3 regions of the Photobacterium nomapromontoriensis genome follow, and region 2 is predicted to be linked to each of the others. Evidence: riboswitches for the same ligand, from Rfam matches in the RefSeq annotation. Region 2 holds a riboswitch; each other region holds the start of a gene.
What was found. A riboswitch is a leader RNA that binds a small molecule or an ion and turns the genes downstream of it on or off. The one in region 2 is predicted to bind thiamine pyrophosphate.
Positions count from the first base shown of each region.

Region 1: linked by a shared signal. The riboswitch ahead of thiC (phosphomethylpyrimidine synthase ThiC) and the one ahead of thiD (bifunctional hydroxymethylpyrimidine kinase/phosphomethylpyrimidine kinase) in region 2 are both predicted to bind thiamine pyrophosphate.
Region 3: linked by a shared signal. The riboswitch ahead of thiB (thiamine ABC transporter substrate binding subunit) and the one ahead of thiD (bifunctional hydroxymethylpyrimidine kinase/phosphomethylpyrimidine kinase) in region 2 are both predicted to bind thiamine pyrophosphate.

Region 1 is NZ_JAKJSL010000058.1:36,767-41,472, forward strand. Features, by position in the region: gene thiE (thiamine phosphate synthase) at 1-752, opposite strand, end outside; gene thiC (phosphomethylpyrimidine synthase ThiC) at 752-2,674, opposite strand; TPP riboswitch at 2,799-2,896, opposite strand; gene L4D12_RS22770 (universal stress protein) at 2,992-3,414, opposite strand; gene crcB (fluoride efflux transporter CrcB) at 3,600-3,983, shown strand; tRNA gene L4D12_RS22780 (tRNA-Trp) at 4,252-4,328, opposite strand; tRNA gene L4D12_RS22785 (tRNA-Asp) at 4,365-4,441, opposite strand; rRNA gene rrf (5S ribosomal RNA) at 4,508-4,623, opposite strand.
Region 2 is NZ_JAKJSL010000028.1:22,117-26,822, reverse strand. Features, by position in the region: gene ptsP (phosphoenolpyruvate--protein phosphotransferase) at 1-1,165, opposite strand, end outside; gene L4D12_RS11835 (PTS fructose transporter subunit IIB) at 1,181-1,492, opposite strand; gene L4D12_RS11830 (hypothetical protein) at 1,717-2,079, opposite strand; gene L4D12_RS11825 (M23 family metallopeptidase) at 2,325-2,834, shown strand; TPP riboswitch at 2,926-3,025, shown strand; gene thiD (bifunctional hydroxymethylpyrimidine kinase/phosphomethylpyrimidine kinase) at 3,100-3,963, shown strand; gene L4D12_RS11815 (ABC transporter ATP-binding protein) at 3,953-4,706, shown strand, end outside.
Region 3 is NZ_JAKJSL010000026.1:42,062-46,767, reverse strand. Features, by position in the region: gene L4D12_RS10805 (DUF547 domain-containing protein) at 1-739, shown strand, start outside; TPP riboswitch at 784-914, shown strand; gene thiB (thiamine ABC transporter substrate binding subunit) at 1,010-1,996, shown strand; gene thiP (thiamine/thiamine pyrophosphate ABC transporter permease ThiP) at 2,022-3,617, shown strand; gene thiQ (thiamine ABC transporter ATP-binding protein) at 3,611-4,333, shown strand; gene L4D12_RS10785 (PhoH family protein) at 4,494-4,706, opposite strand, start outside.

The DNA.
Region 1 (4,706 bases), on a different contig from region 2:
ATAATATCCGCCACTTGGGATGGCAGACTCGGCTCACTAGGATCTTTGATGCGCAACTGAGTCGTATTAACTCCTAGAGCTAACAACTGCTCGACCCATGCTGCTGTATCGACAACCGGATAGAGCGCCAGTTTACTGCGTTCAACCGCCATAAAAGGCGCCACACTGACTTCCTTGCTCACCCAACCTAACATCTCTACTTCGGGGTGATTAGCCGTTAACGGTCGAGGAAATAACTCTCGAGTCGTCGGCCACCCCATCTCACCGTGCCCATCGACATGACTGGCTTGGTATCCCCTTGCATGAGCACGAGCCAACGTCACCGCATCTTCAAGCGGAAAATCCAAGGCTAACGCAGAGAGTAACATTGCTCGTTGTGGCTCACTTGCACCCGCATGATGGCAATATACACCACGGGCTTCACCATTATGATGCCACAGATCCACACAGCCTTGCTCCGTCGGCAACCCACACACTATCAAATTAGGTGTATCAGCTACGAGCTGCTGCATGTCTGACAACGTAGGATAAGGAGCGAGCCATTGATCTCGCACCTCATAGCCCGCTACAGGCTCAGATGGATTAAACGCCACACTCAGCGATAAACCTCCTGCCTGAATGTCTACCACTGCCGAATCACTCCACTCCACAATAACAGCTTCACCAAGCTGGTATTGATCTGCAGCAGCCAATAAGGGCTCAATCTGCATCAACAACGGTGTTAGGTGATCGGGTAAACATAAATCACTCATTACTCCTCCTCTTTTACCGGATGATAAAGCTCACTCCCCCTAGATCGGAATTCATCGGCTTTTTGCTGCATACCATCGAGCGGATCTTCTAGCATTCGAATAGCCACAGCCTCGGGTTCATCCAGGCCTTTGGCATACTCGCGTACTTCCTGTGAGATCTTCATCGAACAGAACTTAGGGCCACACATAGAGCAAAAATGGGCAACTTTGCCAGATTCTTGAGGGAGTGTCTCATCGTGATAAGCTCGCGCCGTAATTGGGTCTAAAGCTAAATTAAATTGGTCTTCCCAGCGAAATTCAAACCGCGCTTTTGAAAGGGCGTTATCTCGTACCTGAGCTCCGGGATGCCCCTTCGCTAAGTCTGCCGCATGGGCACATAGCTTGTACGTGATCAGTCCCACCTTTACATCGTCTTTATTTGGCAGACCAAGATGCTCTTTCGGTGTCACGTAGCACAGCATGGCGCAACCGTACCACCCTATGATCGCAGCGCCAATCCCTGAGGTAATATGATCATATCCCGGAGCAATATCAGTCGTCAGCGGACCGAGAGTATAAAATGGTGCTTCATGACAATGCGTTAGCTGCTCATCCATGTTTTCTTTGATCATGTGCATTGGCACATGTCCTGGCCCTTCAATCATCACTTGGACATCGAACTCCCAAGCAACTTTGGTCAGCTCCCCTAATGTCCGTAATTCACTGAATTGTGCTTCATCATTAGCATCAGCCACTGAGCCCGGACGCAAACCATCGCCTAACGACAATGCAATATCATACCGAGCACAGATTTCACAGATCTCACGAAAATGCTCATAGAGGAAGCTTTCTTGATGGTGAGCCAGACACCACTTCGCCATAATCGAGCCCCCCCGGGAGACAATCCCGGTAACTCGCTTTGCTGTCATAGGTACATAACGCAGAAGAACACCAGCATGAATAGTGAAATAATCAACACCCTGCTCGGCTTGCTCAAGCAAGGTATCGCGGAACACTTCCCAGTTAAGCTCCTCAGCAATGCCGTTCACTTTTTCTAATGCCTGATACATCGGTACTGTACCAATAGGAACAGGGCTGTTACGGATTATCCATTCTCGCGTTTCATGAATATTGCGACCAGTCGACAAATCCATCACAGTATCCCCGCCCCAGCGGGTCGACCATACTAACTTCTCCACTTCTTCTTCAATGGAGGAACTAACGGAGGAGTTGCCGATATTGGCATTAACCTTAACAAAAAAATTACGACCAATAATCATTGGTTCAGATTCAGGATGGTTGATATTGGAAGGAATAATCGCCCTGCCTTCCGCGACTTCACGACGGACAAACTCAGGCGTAATAGTTGGTGGTAAATTGGCCCCAAAATTCATCCCGGAATGCTGATGATTCAAAACTTCATCACGGTATTTTGCCTGCCCCATATTTTCACGTATGGCAATATATTCCATTTCTGGTGTGATGATCCCTTTACGGGCATAGTGAAGCTGGGTGACATTAGTTCCAGATTTAGCGCATCGAATACGAGCCGGCTCGCTGAAACGAAACTCATCGAGAGTCTCATCAGCTAGGCGCTCTTTGGAATATGCAGAACTCAATTCACTTAATAACTCGGTATCGCCACGCTCTGCTATCCACGCTTCACGAAGTTTGGGCAACCCAGAATAAATATCAATTTGATGCAGAGGATCAGTATAGAAACCCGAGGTATCATAAACTCGCACGGGCTCATTGGATTCAAAGATAGGGGATTCTTTAGATCCACCGATAAGGCTATCGGCAAGCGTGATTTCTCGCATAGGCACACGAATATCATCACGGCTACCTGGCACATAAATTTTCTGTGAGCTTGGGTAAGGTTGGGTGGTAAGTGATTCAATAAATTGTTTCGCGTCCAGTCTCGCTTGTTTGCGATTCGACATAGCAATTTCCTTGTTATCCATAATAAGGGAAGTTGCTTGGCGGATAGGTGCGTAAACAAGAGGCCACATATAGGGCTTGTAGCATCATCTGAAACAGCGGCTATAGTCAAAAAAATAGCAATACAGAAGACATTCTCTTGTTCCCTTCGCAGGTATTAGCCTGATCAGGTTCTACGGATCCCGCAATGCGGTCTCAGCCAATTGGCACTCCGACAAGTATTAATGAGTATAAAAAAGTATCAGAGTAGCAGCAAGCCTAAAACCAATAATTATCCACCTCGTTGATTAAACCGCTCCCTGACTCACACTTTACCCACTTACTGACAAATCAGCACATCAGCATTTAGCTGGTGTGATAATGCATGACTGATATCACCAAACCAATGAATACCCGATTTTCGGCAGCCAGTGATTACCAAATTGGCCTCTAACTGTTCAGCTAAAGTAGTTAAATGTTTAATTACATCACCATTAGCCATGTGTACCGCCTGTACTTTATAAGGTGACAGCTCAGATAATGCAGTTAACTGTTTCATTCTTTTATGGGCAAGCTCGTTATGCGCTTCATCAAGCTCTAATTCAGCATCTGCGAAACTAATATTCCCCATGCCGGGTTCAACAAAAACAAGATGTAATTCTGCATGATTCTGCTCTGCAATAACCGCCGCTTTTACCATAAGTCGGTGTGCTTCTTTATCATCGGGATTAACAGCCAATAATACGATTTGGTAAAGCGCCATGATCACCTCTCCTTCCATTCACAAATGTGCCAACTTGCTGCTATAACTGTAATACAGCGTACACCTAAATCTCAGAAAACATGCATTACAATCAATGATTGCAAAATTACACTTCGTTAAAGGTAATAGTGATTGCAGCAACATGGTATTAGTATGACATCCCTTATTCACAACTTGAGCTTTCGATGAGTCAATTAGTATTTCTTGGATTGATAGCCCTTGGGGGCGCATTTGGTGCTTGCTCCCGATATTTCATATCCGAACTGTGCGTCTACCTATTTGGCAAAGGTTTTCCTTACGGAACGCTGGCTGTTAACGTGATCGGTTCAATGATTATTGGGTTACTAATGTCAGCTCTAGATCAAGGAATGATTGAAGCTGTACCAGCCCGGCCACTCATTGGATTAGGTTTTCTTGGGGCACTAACAACCTTCTCAACATTTTCCATGGATAACGTTATTCTGATGCAGCAAGGTGAGTTTATTAAGGCTGGCCTGAATATTTTGCTCAACATTACACTGAGCATTACAGCATGCTTTATTGGCTACCAGCTTATGATGAAAGGCTGAATTATTACTATTTGGGAGAATTCTATCATTAGGTGCTTCGCTAGAAGCACCTCCCTCGCAAAATTATCACTATCCATTCAAAAACTACAACCCAACCAATAGAAAACATAAACGAAAAAGGCTCCAGCATTTCTGCTAGAGCCTTGAATATAACAAGGTGAAGAGATTTGAACTCACAACACGCGCTGATGTTCGATATGGCGGGATCCGCTACCAATAACGACCACAAACGAAAAAGGCTCCAGCATTTCTGCTAGAGCCTTGAATATGGCAGGGGTGGAGAGATTCGAACTCCCAACACGCGGATTTGGAATCCGCTGCTCTGCCAATTGGAGCTACACCCCTGTAGTTGTTTTAAAGACTTAACTATGTCTGAATAAGTGGCGGAGCGGACGGGACTCGAACCCGCGACCCCCGGCGTGACAGGCCGGTATTCTAACCAACTGAACTACCGCTCCACACGGTGATAAATACTTTCATATTTATCTGATATTCATCGTTCAGAATGAATATCTAAATTGGGAGCCTGGCGATGTCCTACTCTCACATGGGGAGACCCCACACTACCATCGGCGCTATTACGTTTCACTGCTGAGTTCGGCATGGGATCAGGTGGGTCCATAACGCTATGGTCGCCAAGCAAATTCGTTTATTCACCGCCATCAGGCAGCAAATAGCAATCTGGGAAAGTTAACTAGTTTACAAATGTAGTTCAACACTGCA
Region 2 (4,706 bases):
GTGCTTCAATAGAGCAGGCAATATTGGCTGCTACTTCAATGCAATGGCCGTCAGCTGTGCTAGCTTGTTGATGAGCAAAAGCTTGCTGTTTTTCTTGTTGGTTCTGGTTAAGCAGTAGCGCACGATTAAAATATCGCTGGACGCCCTCATTCGCATCAATGGCTAAGACGCCCAGCTGGGCATCAAGGTAAACACGAGAGTTAATTGCGGTGGCGCATTGGCTGATATCAATCCCAGACAGCGTTGGAATGCCGAACGCTCGGGCAAGGATCACTGTGTGCGAGGTGCTGCCTGCGTGAGTCAGTACTAATCCTTGCAGGTAGTTTTTGTCCAGTCCGAGAAATTGACTCGGTGTGAGATCATTAGCAATGACGATGCTGGGTTTGGTTAACGTGAAATCTTGCTGACACGGTACATCGGGATAGGCGGCGATCAGTAATTGGGTTGCTACGTCCTTGATGTCGACAACTCGCTCTTGTAGGTACGTACTAGCAGATTGCTGCAGTTGAGCCGACAGTTTCTCCACCATTGCCAGAATAGCATTGGCGGTGGAGTTCGTCGGTAGTAAGGCTTCAATACCCTCGATAAAGCTGCTGTCATTCAAGATCGCCAAGTGAGCGGCAATAATATCAATTTCAAGTTGACCTGCTTGCTCTATGGCCGCTGATAACTGATCGGCCACAAGCTGATGGGCGTGACTAAAGCGGGCTGCTTCGTTGTCGCAAATTTCGGTTGCAAACACGCTGAGTTCAGTTTGGCTGAAGCTGATTAATTCCCCCGTTGTAATCCCTGTTGCTAAGCGTTTTCCATGCAGCAAGGTAGGAGAATGGCGTAGTAATGATTGCGGTAGCACCACCGCGTGAGTGTCAGCAATAGTTTCTATGGCTTCATCACAGTGTGGAAATTCTTCAGCGAGGTATCGGCTTAATGCTTCATGGGCTTGCGGGCTATCGCAACCTTCAAATGTCATGGTGCATTGGTCGTTTAGCAGGGTGTCCGTACCGACAAGTGCCAGCACACTTTTTGCGTTGCCGGTATTGCCGTTACGGCCGTTAGTTAGACTGATGTCGCAAGCAAACTGGCGACAGATTTTTTCTAGATGAGTCGCTGGACGCGCATGAATGCCATTGGGAAGTTCACAGCGGAAAGATAATTCATGTTTCATGGTAACTGCCTGTAATTAATTCGCTAACTGTTGCTGACATAGAGAAAAGATATGACGAGGTTGCTGTAATGCATCTTGAATGGAGACCTCAATACAACGGTGATTTTTAAAACGATCACTGTGTTCAATATTGATATCAGCGGCAAGAATGACGATGTCGGCCCGCTGGATATCTTGCTCGGTAAGGCGGTTTTCAATCCCCATCGCACCTTGGGTTTCAACTTTAATGCTAATACCCAGTTTTTTAGCAGTCTCGGTTAGTTTATCCGCTGCCATATACGTATGAGCAATGCCTGTAGGGCAAGCTGTAATCGCGACCACTCTCATTCTTTTCTCCTGTCATGGAAAGTCCTTATGCTGACAATATAGGGAGAGGAGAGCAGGTTCGATAGAAGAGAAAGCAAGCTTTTACTGGATATTTGTAACGGTCGTCAGCAAGCGTGATAGGGATCGCACTTCAGAGCCCCGGTATAACGGGGCAACTGAACTTGTGCATGTTGGGGAATGTTGAACGGTCGTAGGGTACCAGTTAAAGATAATAAGTAGCATTTTTAATGCGGGTTTTTGGCATTGAGGATGTCTGCCAAAGGCATTGCTTGCTCGGTTAACTGGTTATCACGGTAGTGATAGCTTAGGCACTCATTGGCACTGGGGTCACTGAATGATTTATTGATTTGGTAAGGTGTGCCCTTGGCAAAGTGCCACAGAAAGCGTTCAAGTGCCTGGTCGAAAATCATGGTTTTTAATGACGGGGAAGGGGATGAGAAGGTGAACTGAACCAGATCGACGGGCGCGCTTTGTTCTATGCGTTTTTTCTCTATGCGTTTGAAACCAAATTGTGCGGCTTGAGGAATAATCCCTCCCGGTAGAAGATGAGCCGGAACGGTTAACGCCGCTTGTATCAATGTCATCATGGACTCCCTGTATGATGCCTTGCGGACACCCATATTGGCATGAATTCGTGATCGAGTTCAATGAGATTGTGTCGATAAAAATCACCCTGCGCCTAAAAATTGAACCGTCGCTATGAAATGATTACGTCGACTGATATTTTAAGCCTAGTCGCTATTAATCATGGGTGTTTTGGTATTGAGTACAGTGAGTATGCTCAGCCCTTTGTGTTGGCGGTAACCCTCTTGTAATGAAAGGATTTATTACAGTGAAAAAAGTATTTTTAGTCGCATTTATTGTCATTTTTATTGGTCTGGTTTTTCCTGCGGCTTCTCTCATTCCCGTCGATAAGGCGAGTTGTAATGATTGGAACCATCAAACCTTTTGGTATGAGCCGTGGGGCAGTTCAGGGGTGCATAAAGGCATTGATATCTTTGCCAAGAATGATACACCCGTTGTAGCGGCCACCAGTGGGATCGTGCTGTATAGCGGTACCCTAGCAAAAGGCGGCAATGTTATTGCGATACTAGGGCCGAAATGGAGTATTTACTATTATGCCCATTTAAGTGTGATTTCAGATAACGCCACTGGGTGGGTAACGCAAGGAACACACATTGGTAAAGTCGGTAGTACCGGTAATGCCAAGGGCAAGCCCGCCCATCTGCATTATTCAGTTTTATCCCTGTTTCCGTATGTGTGGAACATCACTACAGAAACCCAAGGGTGGAAAAAAGCCGTTTATTTAGACCCTGCCAGTACTTTTGTTGCATGTGATTAGTAGTGGACACTAATTATGCGATAACCCACAGAATCCACATTCTATACAGCAAGATATATTGTTCTTTTACTCAAACTTGGTACTATCACAGCATATATAGTCGGGGGGCCAGTAGGCTGAGATCGCATGTTGCGAGACCCGTTGAACCTGATTCAGTTAATACTGGCGTAGGGAACTATCCATCTTGCTTGTGACGATTTGATCTCTTTCCCGCTTAAATCTTCAGCTTGATAAAAGTTCCAGCGCGCCAGCTATAGGAGCTTTTATGCCAGACGTTATCGTAACTTCTACCTCTCACCCCCACTCTCATGCCGCAGCAACCCCGATTGTGTTAACCATTGCCGGATCAGACAGTGGCGGTGGCGCGGGTATCCAAGCCGACATTAAAGCGATATCCGCCACGGGCAGCTATGCCTGTTCGGTGATCACCGCCATTACTGCGCAAAATACCCTGGGCGTGTCCGCCATTTTCCCCATCCCCCTTGAACATGTTGAAAAGCAACTTGATGCGGTGTTTTCAGATTTAGATGTGGTTGCGGTCAAAGTCGGTATGTTGGCTGATGCTGACATTATTCATGTTGTTGCCGCCAAAATTAAACAATATCGCCCCCAGTTCTTAGTCGTTGATCCGGTTATGGTCGCGACTAGCGGCGATTTGCTATTGAAAGCATCGGCGATTAACACCCTGAAAGCGGAGCTATTGCCGCTGGCTGATGTGATCACGCCTAACTTACCTGAAGGTGCTGCGCTAATTGGCAGCGAAGTACCAACAACAGAAGCAGAAATGACGGCTATGATCACCGATCTTCGTTTGCTTGGTGCGCATACGGTACTGCTCAAAGGCGGTCATTTAGAGCAGGATGAAAACAGTAAAGATTTGCTCATTTTCGCTGATGATGTCGTACCGTTCAGTGCAAAACGTGTCAATACGCGTAATACGCATGGCACCGGATGTACCTTGTCTTCAGCGATAGCCTCTTATCTCGCGCAGGGTAACGGCTTGCAGCAGGCGGTTGAACTGGGTAAGCAATATATTTCTCAGGCTATTGCGCATGCTGACGAACTCGACATTGGCAAAGGGCACGGTCCGGTTAACCATTTCTTTGATGGTCACGCGAATGTTCGCTAACGTGTCCGTCGGTATTGATATTTCTGGCGGTTCGCTTCGTTATCACGACAGTCAGGTTGCGACGCTGGAAGGGGTGAATATGCACATCCCCGCTCAGCGCTGGACTTGTATTCTCGGTCGAAGCGGTTGCGGCAAAAGCTCGCTTCTGAGATACCTTGCGGGATTACTTGGCGGCAAAGTGACGTGGTCGGGGGAGCTGATGATAGAGCCTGCGTGCGACCTCAATCATCAGGTGGCTTATATGGCGCAGCAAGATCTGTTGATGCCGTGGCTGTCGGTATTAGATAACGTCATGCTGAGCACTCAGTTTGGTGATCGGGCGAGTGCTGATCAGCAAGAAAAAGCATTGGCGTTATTAGATAAGGTTGGACTGGCTGAGCACGCCAAGGCGTTACCCCAGCAGCTATCGGGCGGCATGCGGCAACGGGTCGCGCTGGTAAGAACCCTGTTGCAAGATAAGCCAGTGGTATTAATGGATGAACCCTTTTCTGCATTAGATGCCGTGACACGTTATCGGCTGCAAAATCTGGCCTGCGAGTTACTGGCCGATAAAACCGTTGTGCTGATCACCCACGATCCCCAAGAGGCCCTGCGTTTAGCTCATCAGCTTTATATCATGCGGGGTCAGCCAGCCTCTGCTGAATCACTGTGCCTGCCTAGTTCATCGACACCACGTACGTTTGATCCAGAATGCGCACTATTGCAGCAAACGATCATTGATCGGTTGGAGCAAGACTATGCCT
Region 3 (4,706 bases), on a different contig from region 2:
AAGCTGGGCCGCGCCTAAAGCGGATTTGTGGGCCTACTGGCAACCGTCTCAGGCCACCAGCCAACAGACGGTTGATCACCAACGCTGGCAGCAGTTACTGGATCGCTATCTGGTGGTGAAGCCCAACCAGACCCTGTTCCGCTATCGTGCCGTCAGTGATGATGACAAATACGCGCTCAATCGCTACCTCCGTGAACTGGCGACGCTCGATCCGCGCCAGCTTAACCGTGATGAACAATTTGCCTACTGGGTGAATGTGTATAATGCCCTGACGGTACAAGTGATCCTCGATAACTATCCATTGCAATCGATCACCAAACTAGGCGGATTTTTCAGCTTTGGGCCGTGGAATGAAAAGCTCATCACCATCAACAATAAAACACTCTCTTTAAATGATATTGAACACCGAATCTTGCGCCCCATCTGGCATGATCCTCGTATTCACTATGCGGTTAACTGTGCCAGCCTCGGCTGTCCGGATCTTCAACCGCAGGCCTTTACCGCCAGCAATCACGAATCCCTGCTCGAACTATCAGCTCGCCGTTTTATTAATAGCAGTAAAGGAGTCAGCCCAGCTGGTGATACGGTGCGTTTATCCTCTATCTACGACTGGTATGGCAGTGATTTTGGCAACAAAACACAACTACAAGCTCACCTCAACACCTATCGTAAAGGCACTCCGATCCAACTCAATAAGGTGAGCTACGACTACAACTGGGCACTGAACGAGCCCAACTAATGCGTGGTGCTGGCAACCCGCTCAATAGCACATTACAATAACGCTTGTTCTCATTGGGGAGCCCGCCAACACTGACGCGACAACGCGAAACAATCGAACGGCTGAGATTGCATCTGCAAGACCCACTGAACCTGATCCAGTTAGTACTGGCGTAGGAATTGAGACAGCGATAGATCGCCCTTATCACTCACAGCACGATGCTGGATGTTCTCAACCCTGTGCCCCCTTTATATGTCCTCTTGCCGGATGCAAGAGAATCAGGAGCGCATAGTGACAAAATTACTTCCTCTTTTGACCCTTTCCTTAGCGACCAGCTCTGTATGGGCGGCCGATAACACCCTGACCGTCTATACCTACAGCTCATTTGCATCAGACTGGGGGCCAGGACCTGCGATTGAAAAAGCCTTTGAAGCCCAATGCAATTGCAACCTCGAATTCGTGGCGCTGGATGATGGCGTCTCGATCCTTAATCGGGTTCGCCTCGAAGGCAAAAACACCAAAGCCGATATCCTGCTGGGGCTGGATAACAACCTGATCAGCGAAGCCAAAAAAACCGACCTTCTGGCCGAACATCACGTCGATACCAGCAAGGTCAATATCCCAATGGGCTGGACGGATACTACATTTGTTCCCTACGACTACGGTTATTTCGCTTTCGTCTATGACAGCACCAAGCTGACCACACCACCGAAAAGCCTGGCAGAGCTGCTCAAGCGTGATGATATCAATATCATTTATCAGGATCCTCGCACCTCTACCCCGGGGCAGGGCCTGATGTTGTGGATGAAATCCGTCTATGGCGACAAGGCATCAGCAGCCTGGCAGCAACTGGCAAAGAAAACCGTTACCGTGACCAAGGGCTGGTCCGAAGCCTACAACATGTTCCTCAAGGGCGAGTCTGATATGGTGCTGTCATACACCACCTCACCGGCCTATCACATCATTGCGGAAGGCGAGAATAAGTATAAAGCGGCCGATTTCAGCGAAGGTCATTACATGCAGGTAGAAGTCGCGGCCAAGCTAAAAAACAGAGCCAATGACGCACTGGCTGATCAGTTTCTGGCATTTATCCTGACCCCTGAGTTTCAACAAGTGATCCCTACCGGTAACTGGATGTATCCGGTCATAGAGCAGACACTACCCACCGGTTTCAAACAATTAACTCTGCCTGTCAAATCTCTGGAATTCACCGCAGATGAGGTTGCAAAAAACCGTCGCAGCTGGATCAGAGAGTGGCAACAGGCTCTTACTCAGTAGCTATTACCCATAGTAGGCACTTACTTTGTACACCCGTCGTACCACTTATCTACCCGGCCTGTTTTCCGCCGGGCTTATCGCCAGCATAGTGATCAGCGCCCTGTGGGCGCTGATCAATGAAGCCCGCGACCTCGATATTCTGTCACTATGGCAAGACCCATACTTACGTCACGTCACCGGGTTTTCCTTCACTCAGGCCCTACTGTCAACGCTGCTCAGCATTCTACCCGCCATTCCAGTGGCCTATGCCTTGTATCGCCGACAGTTCCCCGGCAAAGTACTGCTACTGAGGTTGTTTGCCATGACACTGGTGTTACCGGTACTGGTGGCGGTATTTGGCTTACTGGCAATCTATGGCAACAATGGCCTGATCATGAAAGGGCTGACCGCTCTGGGCTGGCAAGACGGGGTCTCCCTATATGGCCTGCAAGGGATCTTGCTAGCACATGTTTTTCTCAATTTGCCACTGGCGACCCGATTGCTCTACCAAAGTTTGGAAGGGATCCCTTTTGATCAGCATCAGCTCGCAACCCACCTTGGGCTGTCTAGCTGGCAACAATTTCGCTTTGTTGCCTGGCCGCGGCTGCGTCAACAGCTACCGCACGTCATCGGGTTGGTGTTCATGTTATGCTTTACCAGCTTTGCGGTGATCATGGCATTGGGCGGCGGCCCGAAAGCCACTACCATCGAACTGGCGATTTATCAGGCCTTACGCTACGACTTTGATCTCGCTGGTGGGGCGATCCTCGCGCTATGGCAAATGCTGCTTTGCTGCAGCCTAGTGTTGTTGAGCCAGCGTTTTGCCAAACCCCTTGCCACATCTAGCCAGTCGGTAACCCACCATCGACTCGTACAATTCGACAGCTTCGCCAGCCGCTGCTGGGATAGCGGCTGGATAGTCCTTGCCCTGCTGCTGGTGCTGCCACCATTAGTCGCCGTGCTCGTCTCAGGCCTAAATACGCAGATCCTGATCCAGCTCACTACCCCTGCACTATGGCAAGCAGTACTTCACTCATTACAAATCGCGACTCTCTCGTGTACGCTGGCACTGCTCGGCGGGTTCAGCATTTTACTTACCAGCCGTCAATGGCAATTACAACAACAGCGTTGGCGAGCTGATGGCCTAGAGCTTCTCGGCACCATAATTTTAGTCACACCAGGCTTGGTGCTGAGTACCGGGATCTTCTTGCTGTTGCGTCAGTACACCGATGCCTTGGCTGCCGCGTTCTGGGTGGTAGTTACGGTGAACGCCTTGATGGCACTCCCTTATGTACTGAAAACCCTCAGTCAGCCGATGCTCCATGTTGCCCAACAATATGAACCGCTATGCCACAGCCTTGGCATGACCGGATTCTCTCGCTTAAAACTCGTAGAATGGCGGGCACTGCGTAAACCAATCGCCCAAGCATTGGCGATCGGGTTTGTCCTCTCGTTAGGGGATCTCGGGGCGATCGCCCTGTTTGGTAGTCAGGATTTTCAGACACTGCCGCTCTACCTGTTCCAGCTACTGGGAAGCTATCAGATGGATGCTGCGGCTGTGGCCGCCCTGATCTTGCTCACCCTGAGCCTGGGACTCTTTACCTTGGTTGAAAAACTGCTTATCCGGACGCCATCATGCTAACACTGCAACAACTGACTCACCGTTACCCCCACACTGACCGTCATCGCCAGCCAACGTGTCTCAGCTTTGATCTGACGGCCAATAAAGGGGATATCGTGGCCTTGATTGGCCCAAGCGGCGCAGGAAAAAGTACCTTGCTGGCGATGGTGGCAGGATTCCTATTACCAGATAGCGGCACTCTGCTGATCGATGGTGAAACAATCACTCACCAACATCCGTCACAGCGGCCACTGTCAATCCTGTTTCAGGAGCACAACCTCTTTCCGCACCTGAGTGTGTTTGAAAATATCGGCCTCGGTCTGCATCCCGGCCTCAAACTCAGCCATGATGATAAAGCCCATATCGCTGCCACTGCCGCCCGAGTCGGTCTGCAGGACTACCTTGATCGACTGCCCGAACAACTATCAGGTGGTCAGCGCCAGCGTGTAGCCCTCGCCCGTTGTTTGATCCGCCAACGTCCACTATTGCTGCTTGATGAACCCTTTTCTGCGCTTGATCCAGCCTTACGCAAAGAGATGCTAACCTTGGTTCAGCAACTCGCCAAAGAACAACACATTACCGTCCTCATGGTGACCCACAGCCCTGAAGATGCATTAAAGATCGCTGATAAATGCGCGTTTATCGATGCGGGAGAGATCAAAGTGTTCGGCGCAACCTATCCTATGCTGACCACACCGGAAAATAACGCGCTGAAGCAGTATTTAGGGGTGGAATAAAAGGGACTAAGGACAAGTTTGCGAGTGGCGAGTGGCGAGTGGCGAGTAAAAAATTCGAGACACAAGAAAAATCAGGGGCGAGTTTTAAGGGGGTAGGAACGAAAAAGTGCGGGATTGAGGATGGAAGAGGGTATTCTACCATCCTCGGCTTAGAGTAAATTTATAGGTTTTCTTCGGCAAATTCTGCCAAACGGCTGCGAACTACGCCGTTTAAATAAACATTGGCGCTGCCTTCAAAGTTTTTAAAGCGCTCAACAATATAGGTTAGCCCGGAGGTGACGGGCGACAGGTAGCTGGAGTCGATTTGTGCTAGGTTGCCGGAACACACCAGCTTAGTGCCTTCACCGCAACGGGTAATGATGGTTTTGATCTG